Regions from separate parts of the Telluria sp. ZT3P25 genome, predicted to be linked through region 2. Evidence: riboswitches for the same ligand, from Rfam matches in the RefSeq annotation. Region 2 holds a riboswitch; the other holds the start of a gene.
The links. A riboswitch is a leader RNA that binds a small molecule or an ion and turns the genes downstream of it on or off. The one in region 2 is predicted to bind thiamine pyrophosphate.
Positions count from the first base shown of each region.

Region 1: another riboswitch for thiamine pyrophosphate. It lies ahead of AC56LY_RS12120 (TonB-dependent siderophore receptor); the one in region 2 lies ahead of thiC (phosphomethylpyrimidine synthase ThiC).

Region 1 is NZ_JCASIJ010000001.1:2,724,409-2,731,522, reverse strand. Features, by position in the region: gene AC56LY_RS12135 (NAD(P)H-binding protein) at 258-1,145, shown strand; gene AC56LY_RS12130 (quinone oxidoreductase family protein) at 1,156-2,124, shown strand; gene AC56LY_RS12125 (TfoX/Sxy family protein) at 2,124-2,450, shown strand; gene AC56LY_RS12120 (TonB-dependent siderophore receptor) at 2,752-4,881, opposite strand; TPP riboswitch at 4,964-5,061, opposite strand; gene AC56LY_RS12115 (DUF535 family protein) at 5,117-5,890, opposite strand; gene AC56LY_RS12110 (hypothetical protein) at 6,198-6,506, shown strand; gene AC56LY_RS12105 (glutathione S-transferase) at 6,600-7,114, shown strand, end outside.
Region 2 is NZ_JCASIJ010000001.1:111,516-118,629, forward strand. Features, by position in the region: gene AC56LY_RS00530 (valine--tRNA ligase) at 1-1,310, opposite strand, end outside; gene AC56LY_RS00535 (hypothetical protein) at 1,557-3,671, shown strand; gene AC56LY_RS00540 (hypothetical protein) at 3,806-4,099, shown strand; TPP riboswitch at 4,156-4,268, shown strand; gene thiC (phosphomethylpyrimidine synthase ThiC) at 4,346-6,271, shown strand; gene thiS (sulfur carrier protein ThiS) at 6,272-6,475, shown strand; gene AC56LY_RS00555 (thiazole synthase) at 6,496-7,114, shown strand, end outside.

The DNA of each region.
Region 1 (7,114 bases), 2.6 Mb from region 2:
CGTGTGAAGCCGTTTTGCATTCGTGCGCGCCTTGACACATTTTCTAGACTCATTTACCTTGCTAGCAAGAGACTTGCATGTCAGGTAATATGCTTTTATGAGAAATGCCCTCGCAAATGTCTTGGAATCTGCGTTGTCGCCCGTGGTTATTCAGTCTCTCGTCGATGCGCCACTGTTGGCCTTAGCACTCTAAGCAGCGTTCTGAAGTTCTAATTCTCTCCTCACTAGAATCAGCAATCACAGCAAAAGGATGAACCATGAGCCTGAAAATCGTCATCACCGGAGCGAGCGGCCATATCGGTGCGCGAGTCTGTAATCTAATCGCTAACAAAGCGCATGTCATTGCACTAGTTGGCTCGGAGGAAGGCCGAGAAAAAGCGCAGGGCGCGGCTGAGACGCACGTCGTCGACCTCGACCAGCCTGATGGCCTTGCAGACCTGTTCGTCGGCGCGGACGCGGTGTGTGTCATTACCGCTGGGGACGCTAAGCCCGATCGTGAGCGCAATGCGTTGGAGGCCGCCGCAAAGGCCGGTGTCAGCTATGCAGTGAAGCTGTCCAGTGAGTCAGTGCCGCTGACAGAGGGACGACCTGGCGAACCCGATCCAGTCGCCGCGCGCCATACTGCTAACGAGGCGGATGTACGACGCCTGTTCAACTCCTACGCCATCGTGCGACCAACTTGGTGGGCAAGTCTGGACCAGCTGCCCTCAGTCAAGGCGGGGCTGGCGCAACACGTATTCGCTTGGCCACGCCGGGATACGTCGCTCGCGCCGATCGCGCCCGACGACGTTGCGGCGACGATTGCTGCGCTGCTGCTCAATCCGATGCCCGAAAAGCGCATCCTGTCGCTGACTGGACCGGAGACACTGACCATCGACCAAATCGCAAGCCACTATGCCTCCGCCCTTGACTGCCCGGTCGACGTGCCCGACCTGACACCCGAGAGCTATGCTGACTGGCTGACCGAGCACACACCGATGACGAAGATGGAAGCGGAAGTTACCACGGCAACCTTAATGCCTTTCGCTGACCGCCGCGAGGCGCCTGTCAGTGACGCAGTAGAGACCATTACCGGCCGTGCTCCACAGCGTTTTGCCGATTATTTGGCTGCGAACTTTTCTGCTGATAACCTGAAAGAAGAGTGAGAACACGAATATGAAAGCTGCAGCTTATCACCGCAATGGCGAGCCAGACGTGCTGGCCTACCAGGACGTTACGGACCCTGAAATCAGCCCGAGCACCGTATTGATTCGCGTCGTGCACGCAGCGCTCCAGGGCGGCGACCTGCTCAACCGCCGCAACACGCCTCCGCCAGGCGACGCCCCGCATGTCGTCGGCTATCAGGCAGCAGGTGTAATCGAGAAAGTCGGTGCAGAGGTAACCGACCTACGGCCGGGCGACCGTGTAGCGGGCTTTGCCTTTTCTGGGAGTCATGCTGAACTGTTTGCGGTCGAGCGCGACCATGCCTATGCAGTGCCCGATGGGCTGGATCTCTCGATTGCCGCCGCTGTACCGGTCGAGTTCGGGACCGCACATGACGGGCTATTCGAGTATGGCCGGCTGAAGCCGGGCGAAACGGTGCTGGTGCGAGGTGCTGCAGGCGGTGTCGGCGTCGCTGCAGTGCAGCTCGCACATCAAGCCGGCGCCAAGGTGATCGCGGTCGCAGGAACGCGGGAACGATTGGAACGCATCGCAACGATGGGCGCCGACTACCTGATCGACTATCAGGTCGAGGATGTGGTAGAGCGCGTGAAGGCACTGACCAACGGTCGTGGCGTCGATCTCGTGCTCGATATGGCGGGCGGAATTCCACTATTTGGCGCCTGCGCGTTTAAAGGCCGTTACGGCCTTATTGGAGCATCGGGGGGCACGTCTGCCAAGTTCGGCTTCGAGGAATTGCTACCGAAAAGTCTCACCGTGTTCAGCTTCATGTTCGGCAAAGAAATGGGCACGCCACGTGTGCGTGCCCTGATCGCTGACCTGATGACGCGTGCTGCAGCGGATGAGCTGACCATGCCTATCGAACGATCCTTCAAATTGGCGGATGCAGGTGATGCTCACGCCTACGCCGAAAACGAGCGTCCGGTTGGCCGTGTACTGCTTGACGTAGAAGCGGCGGCGTAATGGACGATACACGTATCTCCGACTTCTTCGTCTCGGTTGGCAAAGTATCGATCAAACCCGTTTTTGGCGGGAAGGGCATCTACCTTCATGGCAAGATCATCGCCTTCCAGCGTAAGGACGAGCTGCTGGTGAAAGGCGACAAAAAGGTCGCTGCGAAGATCGAGAAGGCAGGCGGCACGCGCATGTTCTACCGCAGTCGTAGAGGCCACCGCCAGAAGATTTACTTGCCCTACTGGTCGGTTCCCGACAGCGCCTACCACGATGCTGAAGAGATGGCCCGCTGGGTGAAAATCGGAGTGGAAGCGTCGAAACGATCGGCGAAGTAATCGGTGGGCAGCGGTTACTGGCGTCTATTCAGGCGAGCATAATGGTCGAAACCCTACTGATCGCGGCGAACCCGGATGTAAACGCGATTCGCTGGTGGATCAGCATGGGCTTCACCTAGTGGCCCAGACCTTGGGCGTACAGGTAGATGACTATCGTTTCCTCATTCCGGCAGTGGAATCAATCCCGGCCGTAAAAGAGCCCGCAGCAGTATTGCAGCGGGCCCCGTGCTAGCCAAGGCCATGCAGCTGCTTAGAAAGCAACTATGCTGGCATCAAATAAACGGTGATCGATTCTTTACCATTAAAAATCAATCTGCGCCGACACCCTGAACGTCCTCGGCGCCCCCGGCAGCAAATACCCACCCAGCGACTGCGTCACGTCGCGCCAGTAGAACTTGTCGAACGCATTGTCCATCCGCGCCCGGATAATCGTGTTCAAACCACCCGCGCGCAGCAGGTACGACGCACCGAACCCGGCCACGTGGTACCCCGGCACCTTGACCCGGTTGGCCGGATCGAACACCTTGTTGCCCGAGTACTGCCACTGCGCGTCCAGCTTCAGCCCCGCCACCTGCGGCACCGCATACTCGACCCACGCGGCCGTGCGCAGTTCCGGCACATTGGTCACGCGCTTGCCTTCGGTGCTGGCGTCGCCCGTGTCCTTCTGGTCTGTATCGAGCGCCATCAGCGACAGGTTGTAGTTCAGGCCGGGCAGGGCGCGGCCCTGCGCCGACAGTTCGACGCCACGGTGCGTCTGCTCGCCCGCACGCACGAAGACGTTGGCGGCATTCGTGTATTCGAGGCCCTGGGTGATTTCAAATACGGCGCCGGACAATGCCAGCTGCTCGTTCACATTGCGCTTGACGCCAAACTCGAACTGCTTCGAGCGGCTTGGCAAGAGCACCGTGTTTTGATTGACCGTCTCCATCGGCGCGATGCCGCCGTATTGCAGGCCATGGCTGATCGAGCCGTACACGCGCCAGTCCGGCGCCGGCGCATACACCAGCGCCACGTTCGGCAGTGCGAACGAGTCTTTTGACTTCACGCGAGCCTGGTCGATTTCTTCCAGCGCATCGAGCTTGAGCTGGACGTAGCGCACACCGGCGTGCAGCGTCCAGGCCGGGGCCAGGGTCACGACATCCTGCACGAACAGCGAACGCTCTTCGGTTGCGCGGCGTTCCATCACGGGGCCGGTGACGCGGCTGCTGTCGACCGGCGGCACGATCTGGTTCTGCCAGATATTGCTCGAGCCGACGTAGTCGTAGACGTATTCGCCGAAGCTGTCGTGGCGTTCGGCGTAGGCACTGCCGATCGTCAGCGCGTGGCGCACCGCGCCCGTGTCGAAGCGGCCCTGCAGCATCGCTTGCGCGCCCCACGGCGTCTTGCGCTCGCCGGTGCTCTGGAAGTCATACACGTCATAGTCGCCGTTCGAGCAGTAGCCAGGGTAGTAGCCGTCGCCCTCGTTGCTGCAGCCGTACGGGAAGGCGGTGAAGTCGTCGCGCTTGAACCAGTGCCTGTTGGCGTTGACGGTCGCGGTCCAGGTATCGTTGATGCGGTACTCGAAGCGCAGGCCGAGATTGCTGCTGTCGGTGTCGACGGGGCGCGTCCATGGCTGGTCGTTGAGCAGCGTTTTCGCCGAGATCCCGGTAGGCAGGGTTTCATTGCGCAGCAGCTGGTAGCCGGGGGCGGTGATCTGCTCCTTGTGCTGGTGGTCGACGTCGATCTGGAACAGCGCGTCCGGTGACATTTGCCAGTCGAAGGCGGCCGAAATGAACTGGCGCTTGCCGTCGGCGCCGCGCACGTACGACTTCAGGTCTTCGGCAGCGGCATTGATGCGGTAGCCGAAACGGCGGTCGGTGAAGCGGCCACCCAGGTCGACCGCGCCGTACACGGTGCCGCGTTCGCGCACTTCAACTGTGGCCGAACGCAGCGGCGCATTGGTCGGCCGCTTGGTGACGAAGTTGAGCATGCCGCCGGGCGCTGCGACGCCAGCCTGCAGGCCGGCCAGGCCGCGCAGGATTTCGATACGTTCCTTGTTCTCGAGCGGGATCTGCGTGTCGCCCGAAATCGCGATCATGTCCTTGCGGTAGCTGGTCGCGTTGTCGAGCGTGAAGCCGCGTACCGAAAACTGTTCGGCGTAGCCGATGGCGTTGTAGGCGTCGCCGATCGACGCATCGTAGCGGCTCGCATCGGTGACGCTGCGGATCGACAGGTCCTGCATCTGGCCCTGGCCGATCGACGTGATGGATGCCGGCGCGTCGAGCAGCTGCGTTTCGGCGAAGCCGCCGACGCTGGCGCGGTCGAGCGCGATCCATTTGCTGCTGGTGACGACGACCGAGGGAATGGCGTCCTGCGCGACTGCCGCAGGCGTGACAACGAAGGCCTGCACGATGGCGCAGGCAAGGACTGGGTGCTTCAGAGTGAAGGTCATGGTGTGCTCGTGTTTGCGCGCCACGAGGGCGCGCCGCTTAAATTCAAGCCGGAGCCAACGTGGGGGAAGGGCAAACGAACGGGAGGGCTGCTTTGCGCTTTCCTTCGCTGGCATTATCCAGATCAGGTACGAAGGGTATGTCTCACCCGGAACAACGTCCCAGGACCCCTAGCGAAGGCGCGAGTGTAGCACGGCGCTTGACGGCCGTGGTGAATCTGGCAAGCGTCGAGAAGGTTCAGGCTTGTGCGGTGGTGGGCGCTCTGGCCGCGGCAGCGGTCGTGGCGACAGGGGCCATATAGTGCAGTAGCGTCGTGCGCGCTGCCTCGCCAATTGCGCGCCACTGATCGCGGCGCTGGGCGGCGCGCTTGCGGTGCTTCGATGGCATGTCGGCCAGCGGCTTGAGGTAGAACGGCAGCGTGATCTGGTAGTGGCGCGCATCGTATTCGGCGCCGCCGAGAATGCGCCAGAAACCATCGTAGCCGCTCTCGAAGGTCGCGTGCTGGTCTGGCTGGTAGGCCGGATGCGCGGTGGCGCGCAGCGCGAGCACGCGGTCGATGCCCAGCGCCTGCGCTGCGCCCTGCAGGGCGGCAAACGCGAAGAAGCTGGGCGAGTTGTTCGGGAAGGCGCGCTCGAACGCATCGAAGGCCGGACCGGCATTGCGCCACAGGCCGGCGTTGTGGGTCACCAGCGGTACGCTCGCCACCGGAAGCGCCAGCTGCGCACCGTCGGCCCAGGTCCAGGACAGGCGATGCAGCACCGCGTCATTGGCGAGCAGCGTCAAGGTCAACCCATGCTGCGAATCGTCACGCTGCGCCGTGCGCAGTTGCAGCGCAAAGCGCCCATGCTCGCCATCGTGCTGCCACAGGATCAGGCCGGCGCTGCCATGCACCGCATCGCGGTACGCCCGATTGAAGGTCGTCTCCTCGAAGCGGGCGTGGGAATCGGGGGACTGGTGCGCGCGCCAGCGGCGCAGGGCGTGCCAGCGTTGGGTCAATCGCGCGATGATCATGGGCGCTCCATTGGACAAAGAAGTGGCGGGTGAACTTTATTAAATTAGTTCCTCAGTGAAATTATGTTCCCGATTGCCAACGTGTGCTTGGAGAAAGTGTAATGATTCGTCAGGAACCAACACGATCAGGGGCAGTGGCCCTGCTGGCGGGGTTCGGCCCCTTACAAGGCGTTGCTCAATAGCCACAATCGGTCCATGTCTGTGGCGCGCCACGCTAGTCGCGTCACGTTGACGGCCGCGAATGCCCGCTTGCCATCGGGAGCAGGTCATAATGGCGGCACTTATTTATCAGCACGGAAGAACTTTTATGACGCACAACCAGCCGCCGGAAGGCCCCCTCGCGCAGGGCCCTGTGACCGGGCACGAATCTGTGAATGACACGCAGTCCCGCAGCATGCACCGCACGGCGTCCAGTCGCGTCGTGGGCCAGGCATCGCGCGCTGCGACCGCCAAGTCGGCCAAGGGCAAGGACAAGGACAGCACGGGCATTCCGCAAAGGCCGAATGCCAGCCAGGTCTCGGCATGGAAGAAAGAAAACAAGGCCTCGATTGCAGAAACGGCGAAGCATTTCAACCTGCCTCCGACGATCGCCAAACGGTGGTGCGCAGTCGCCTGAATAACAGGGACGGTCTGCAGGCCCGGCGTACCGTGCTTCCCGGCCTTCCTGTTCGGTCTACCATGACTTTTCTCCATCAACAGGAAAACAATCATGGTGCATCCCTACGAACTGTATTACTGGCCGTCGATCCAGGGCCGCGGCGAATTCGTACGACTGGCGCTGGAAGAAGCGGGCGCCGATTACGTCGATGTAGCGCGGCGCGATGGCGGCGTCGACCTGCTGATGGCCGCGCTCGAAGTCGGCGACCATCCTTCCTTTGCCCCGCCGTTCCTGAAAGCCGGTGAGCAGACCATCGGCCAGGTAGCCAACATCCTGCTGTATCTGGGCGAACAGCATGGCCTGGCGCCACGCACCGAACCTGGCCGGCTCTGGGTCCATCAGCTGCAACTGACGATCGCTGACCTGGTCACCGAGGCGCACGACACGCATCACCCGATCGCTGCGATGCTGTACTACGAAGACCAGAAGCCCGAAGCCAAGCGCCGCGCGGCCGATTTTGTCGAGACGCGCATCCCCAAGTTCATGGCCTATTTTGCGCGGCTGCTGGCCAATCCCGAGCCACGCGACTACCTGCTGGGCGAGCGCGTGAGCTACGCCGACCTGTC
Region 2 (7,114 bases):
ACGACGATCTGGCCGTCTTCGGCGAACCAGGCCGGGATGCGGTGGCCCCACCACAGCTGGCGCGAGATGCACCAGTCCTGGATGTTGCCCAGCCACTGGTTGTAGGTCGTGCTCCAGTTTTCTGGCACGAACTTGATCTCGCCACTGGCGACTTTTTCTAGCGCCACGTCAGTGATCGACTTGCCCGGATTGAACGTTCCTTCCGGCGCCGGCTTGGTCATCGCGACGAACCACTGGTCGGTGAGCATCGGCTCGATCACGACGTTGGTGCGGTCGCCCCGCGGGACCATCAGCTTGTGCGGCTTGATCTGTTCCATCAGGCCGAGGCCTTCGAGGTCGGCCACGATCTGCTTGCGCGCGGCGAAGCGGTCCAGCCCCTGGTACTGGGCAGGGCCGTTTTCGTTGATCTTGGCGTCGAGCGTGAAGATGCTGATCGGCGCGAGGCCGGCGCGCTGGCCAACCGCGTAATCGTTGAAGTCGTGGGCCGGCGTGATCTTGACGCAGCCGGTGCCGAATTCTTTATCGACGTAGCTGTCGGCGATGATCGGGATTTCGCGGCCCGTCAATGGCAGCGTGAGTGTCTTGCCGTGCAAATGCAGGTAGCGCTCATCGGTCGGATCGACCGCGACAGCGACGTCGCCCAGCATCGTTTCAGGGCGCGTGGTGGCGACCGTCAGGTGGCCGCTGCCGTCGGTGAGCGGGTACTGGATGTACCACATGAAGCCGTCTTCTTCCTGCGAGTCGACTTCGAGGTCGGACACGGCCGTGCCCAGCACCGGGTCCCAGTTCACCAGGCGCTTGCCGCGGTAGATCAGGCCCTGCTCGTACAGGCGCACGAAGACTTCAACGACCGATTTCGAGCGTGGCTCGTCCATCGTGAAGTATTCGCGCTGCCAGTCGGGCGACGTGCCCAGGCGGCGCATCTGGCCGGTGATGGTGCTGCCCGATTTTTCCTTCCACTCCCAGACTTTTTCGAGGAATGCGTCGCGGCCCAGGTCATGGCGCGAAATCTTTTGCGCATCCAGCTGGCGCTCGACGACGATCTGGGTGGCGATGCCGGCGTGGTCGGTGCCCGGGACCCATGCGGTGTTGTAGCCGCGCATGCGGTAGTAGCGCGTCAGGCCATCCATGATCGTCTGGTTGAACGCGTGGCCCATGTGCAGGGTACCGGTGACGTTCGGCGGCGGCAACTGGGTGCTGAAGGAGGGCTTGCCCTCGTCCATGGTCGCGGCAAAGTAGCCGCGCTGTTCCCACTCGGCGCGCCAGAACTGTTCAATATCGGCTGGCTCGAAAGACTTGGCTAATTCCATGATGTGGTCGTGTGTGAATTTTGCGAAAGAAACCATTATAGGTCACCTTCCAGCGCCAGCCTATCCTGGCAGCGTCGCTGAATTGCCATGTGTTGCCCAGCTCGTTTGAATCCTTCTTTGTTTGCCACAGCTCCTTGATCTACCTCCAAATGTGCGGGTGATTCCTCTGAATATCTGCAGCCTCGACGAACCATCACCCCTACTGCGCTGGTCGAACGAGGGCATGTCCAACATGAGGAGAACACCATGTCACAACTCGACCCAACCGGGATCGACAATGCAAACGAGGACGCCATCGGCGACACCGGCGTGATGACCTATGAAGAAGTATCCGGGCTGTCCAATGGCGACCTGGGGATTCCCGAGCCGTACGACACCGGGCCCACCGGCGCTGCGCCCGGGCTTGCTGCGGGGCCGGGTATCGCGCCTGCCCCGCAGGTGCCCTTGCCGATCCCCTCGCTTCCCATCCCGTCCATACCGGCCATCAAGAAGGCGGTCAGCGGTTGCTACGCCAGTTCGCTGGGCAGCTTCCAGCTCGACCTGCGGGTCGACGTCGACCGCAACCGGCCGATGCGCCGGGTCAGCGGCGACTTTTACCAGACCAGCGGCAAGACCAAGTCGTACTTCGGCTCGTTCGTGGTCGACAGCCCGACCGTGACGGTGTCGACCACCCGTATCGTCGTCAAGGGCATGGGCCGCTTCACGTTCGCGGCCGGGGCGCCGGTGATCCAGGTAACGATCCCGCGCGTGAACATCTTCCAGCCGCAGGCCGCGGCCACGCTGCAGTTCTTCACGGTCAACAATACGCCCGGGGCTTCCTATCATTGTCCGTTCTCGTCCCTGCATTTCCGCACGGTGCGCATTGAAACCGACAGCGTGTCCGATGTGACGACCGCGCCGTTTACAAGCTACAACACGGGTTCGCTGCCTTCGGGCGGCAGCGCCCGCACGGTCAACGTGGTCAGCGCCTTTGGCGAAGCGGGCATCGGGATGGTGCCCACTGCCGGCAACAATGTCATCGATGTCAGCGCGGCCGGCGCCAATACCACCTGGAGCAATGCCGAGCTGCACGCGTCGATGCAGCAGCATTTTTCGCTGTGGGGCGACCTGCAGCAGTGGTGCGTCTGGCAACTGGTGGCGCAACAGCATGATATGGGCACGGGCCTGTACGGCATCATGTTCGACCAGCAGGGCAAGCAGCGCCAGGGCTGCGCCGTGTTCCACGCCGGGATCGGCGGCACCACGGCCGAGCAAAACCGGCTGCAGCTGTATACCTATGTGCACGAACTTGGGCACTGTTTCAACCTGATGCACTCGTGGCAGAAATCGTACGCCAATCCGCCCAAGCCAAACCGTCCCGAAGCGCTGTCGTGGATGAACTACCCGTGGTACTACCCGAATGGCGGCGCGCCTGGCTATTGGAGCAGCTTCGACTTCCGCTTCGACGACGAAGAGCTGATCCACCTGCGCCATGGTTTCCGCAACGACGTCATCATGGGCGGCAACAGCTTCACGAGCGGCGCCTCGCTTGGCCGTGACGTGATGGCCGATCCGATCTCGGACGAATCCGGCCTGGTGCTCGATATATCGACCCACCAGCGCAGCTTCGCGCTGGGCGAGCCGGTGGTGCTCGAACTTAAGCTACGCGCCACTGACACACGCGGGCGGCGCGCCCATACCTGGCTGCATCCGAACTATGGCCTGGTGAAGATCGTCATCGAACAACCTGGCGGCAAGGTCTGCGCCTACGAGCCGATGATCGACCACCTGGTAGGCGAGCGCCAGACGATGCTCGGGGTGGACAACCCGGTCCAGGATAGCGCCTATATCGGCTATGGCAAGGATGGTTTCTATTTTGACCGGCCAGGCCAGTACCGGGTGCGGGCCGCGTATGCGGCGCTCGACGGATCGCAAGTGCTGTCCGATATCCTGACGGTGCGCGTGCGCTATCCGGTCAGCACTGATGACAACGTGCTGGCCGACCTGTTCATGGGCGAGGACCAGGGCGCGCTGTTGTACCTGCAGGGGTCGGACAACACCACGCTGCGCTCGGGTAATGCTGCCTTCGACGAGGTCCTCGACCGCTTCGACATGCATCCGATGGCCGCCTATGTGCGCATGGTCAAGGGCGTCAATGCCGCCCGCGCGTTCAAGACAGTGAACGCTGGCGAGGGCAAGCCGCTGTTCGTGCGCGCAGCGCGTCTCGATGAGAGCGTCGCATTGCTCTCGAGCGCCGCGCAGGCCAAGGTACTCGATCCGGTGTCCCAGGGCGAGTTGCTCACCTGCCTGGCCACCGTTCAGGGTGGTCCTGCGGCGACCGGCGCGACCGGGCCGGGCACGCGGCCGCACCGCAAGGCATGATCCATGCTGGATCGCAGGGGATGCGCCGGGCACTTGGGCTGGTCGTGCTGGCGTTACTCTGTTCCGGACAAGCCTGCCCTTCAGGCGGCTTGTCCGGCAAACCTGTTGCAGTCAATGGAAAGGCGAGGCAAGCGATGACGTTACGCGTGAGGTTGGGCGAAGGGTTTCAAGACAATACGGTCAGCGTGCGGGTCGACGGCAAGCAGGTCTATGACCGGCCGAACGTGAGTACCGACCTGACGATTTCGCGTGCGGATTCGTTCGATGTGGCGGTCGACGGGCCCAGCGTGCAGCTCGAGGTGGCGGTGCAGGGCGGGCCGACGGTGTGCCGGGCAGTCGAGCCGGCGCAGACGCCGTTCGTCGAAGTGCGTTTCATCGACGGCGCTTTGCATTTGCTGCCATTGCCGGCCGAGCCGCCGATGTTGTAACCATGATGCCCATTCAATATTTGTTCGGCTATAATCCACCCGCTGCCATCACTGGCAGCAAACGCTAGGGGTCCTGCGCGTCGTTGCTTTTACAACGATGCGTGGGTGAGAAATACCCTCCGAACCTGATCTGGATAATGCCAGCGAAGGGAAGCAGCCGAATAGTGCGGCCGTGCGCAGTCCTGCGCCCGACCTTGCCGCACCCGGTAACTCCTTTGCTGGCTCTCATGCACGCAAGGGAGCCACATGAACGCACCGCCGAAGTCTTCGCAACTGTTCGATGCCGCCACCGCCACGGTGGACCAGGCAGCCATCGCATCGCTACCAAACTCCCGCAAGGTCTACATCGAAGGCAGCCGGCCCGATATCCGCGTGCCGATGCGCGCGATCAGCCAGTCGGCCACGTCCGACAGCTTTGGTGGCGAACCCAATCCGCCGCTGTTCGTCTATGACACGTCGGGGCCGTACACCGAACCCGCGACCGCGATCGATATCCGCAGTGGCCTGGCGCCAATGCGGCAACCGTGGATCGACGGGCGCGGCGACACCGAGCAACTGGCCGGGCCATCGTCGCAGTACGGCCAGCAGCGGCTGGACGATCCGGCCTTGAGCGCGCTGCGCTTTGACCTGCAGCGCGCGCCCCGTCGCGCGAAGAGCGGCGCGAATGTCACGCAGATGCACTACGCGCGCCAGGGCATCATCACGCCCGAAATGGAATTCATCGCGCTGCGCGAAAACATGCAGCGAAAGGAATACATCGCGTCGCTGCATGCGTCCGGTCCGATGGGCAAGCGGGTCGCCGACCTGATGGGGCGCCAGCATCCGGGCCAGTCGTTCGGCGCCAGCATCCCCGCCGAGATCACGCCCGAATTCGTGCGCTCCGAGGTCGCGCGCGGGCGCGCCGTCATCCCCCTCAATATCAACCACCCCGAAATCGAGCCGATGATCATCGGCCGCAACTTCCTGGTCAAGGTCAATGCCAATATCGGCAATTCGGCCGTGACCTCGTCGATTGGCGAGGAAGTGGAAAAGATGACGTGGGCAATCCGCTGGGGCGCCGACACGGTGATGGACCTGTCGACCGGCAAGCACATCCACGAAACGCGTGAATGGATCCTGCGTAACAGCCCGGTCCCGATCGGCACGGTGCCGATCTACCAGGCGCTGGAAAAGGTCAATGGCAAGGCCGAGGACCTGACCTGGGAGATCTTCCGCGACACGCTGATCGAACAGGCCGAGCAGGGCGTCGACTACTTCACGATCCACGCCGGCGTGCTGCTGCGCTACGTGCCGATGACGGCCAATCGCCTGACGGGCATCGTCTCGCGCGGCGGCTCGATCATGGCCAAATGGTGCCTGGCGCACCACCGCGAATCATTCCTGTACACCCACTTTGAAGACATCTGCGCCATCATGAAGGCGTACGACGTGACGTTCAGCCTGGGCGATGGCCTGCGCCCAGGCTCGATCTACGACGCCAACGACGAAGCGCAGCTGGCCGAACTGAAAACGCTGGGCGAACTCACGCAGATCGCGTGGAAGCACGACGTGCAGACGATCATCGAGGGCCCCGGTCACGTGCCGCTGCACCTGATCAAGGAGAACATGGACCTGCAGCTCGAGCAGTGCCATGAAGCGCCGTTCTACACGCTCGGGCCGCTCACGACCGATATCGCCCCTGGCTACGACCACATCACGTCCGGCATCGGTGCGGCCACCATTGGCTGGTACGGCACGGCGATGCTGTGCTACGTGACGCCCAAGGAGCACCTGGGCCTGCCTGACAAGCAGGACGTCAAGGACGGCATCATCACGTACAAGATCGCGGCCCATGCGGCCGACCTGGCCAAGGGCCATCCGGGCGCGCAGCTGCGCGACAACGCGCTCTCAAAAGCGCGCTTCGAATTTCGCTGGGACGACCAGTTCAACCTGGGCCTGGACCCCGACAAGGCGCGCGAATTCCACGACGAGACCCTGCCCAAGGATTCGGCCAAGGTGGCCCATTTCTGCTCGATGTGCGGCCCGCATTTCTGCTCGATGAAGATCACGCAGGAAGTGCGCGCCTACGCTGCGGCCAATGGCGTCCAGGGCGAAACAGCCCTGCACCAGGGGATGCAGGAAAAGGCGATTGAGTTCGTGCGCGATGGCGCCCGGCTGTACCGGGAGGTCTGAATGACATCCATCGAAGTCAATGGCGCGCCGTGCGGCGTGCCGCCGGGCCAGACACTCGCCGGCCTGCTCGAACAGCTGGACCTGAGCGGGCAGGGGATGGCGCTGGCCGTCAATCGCGAGGTGGTGCCGCGCCAGCAGTGGCCGACGCGCCGCCTGCAGGCGCAGGACCGGGTCGATATCGTGCGCGCCATCGGTGGCGGCTAAAGGAGAACAGGATGAATGTCATGAACGAAAACATGAAACCAGACGGGCAACCGGATGTACTCACCATCGCCGGGCGCGCCTACCGTTCGCGCCTGCTGGTGGGCAGCGGCAAATACCGCGACCTGGCGCAAACGCGCGAGGCCACGCTGGCGGCCGGCGCCGAGATCATCACGGTGGCAATCCGCCGCGTGAACATCGGCCAGGACCCGAACGCGCCCAGCCTGCTCGACGTGCTGCCGCCGTCGGAGTTCACCATCCTGCCCAACACGGCCGGCTGCTTCAATGCGAAGGATGCGGTCTACACGTTGCAGATGGCGCGCGAGCTGCTGGGCGGGCGCAATCTCGTCAAGCTCGAGGTGCTGGGTGACGCCACCACGCTGTTCCCGCACATGCCTGAAACGCTCAAGGCCGCCGAAACCCTGGTGCGCGACGGCTTCGACGTGATGGTTTATTGCAGCGACGATCCGATCCAGGCCCGCATTCTGCAGGAGATCGGCTGCGTGGCCGTGATGCCGCTGGCGTCGCTGATCGGCTCGGGGATGGGTATCCTCAACCCGTGGAACCTGTCGCTGATCATCGAGCAGGCCACGGTGCCGGTGCTGGTCGATGCCGGCGTGGGCACGGCGTCGGATGCGGCAA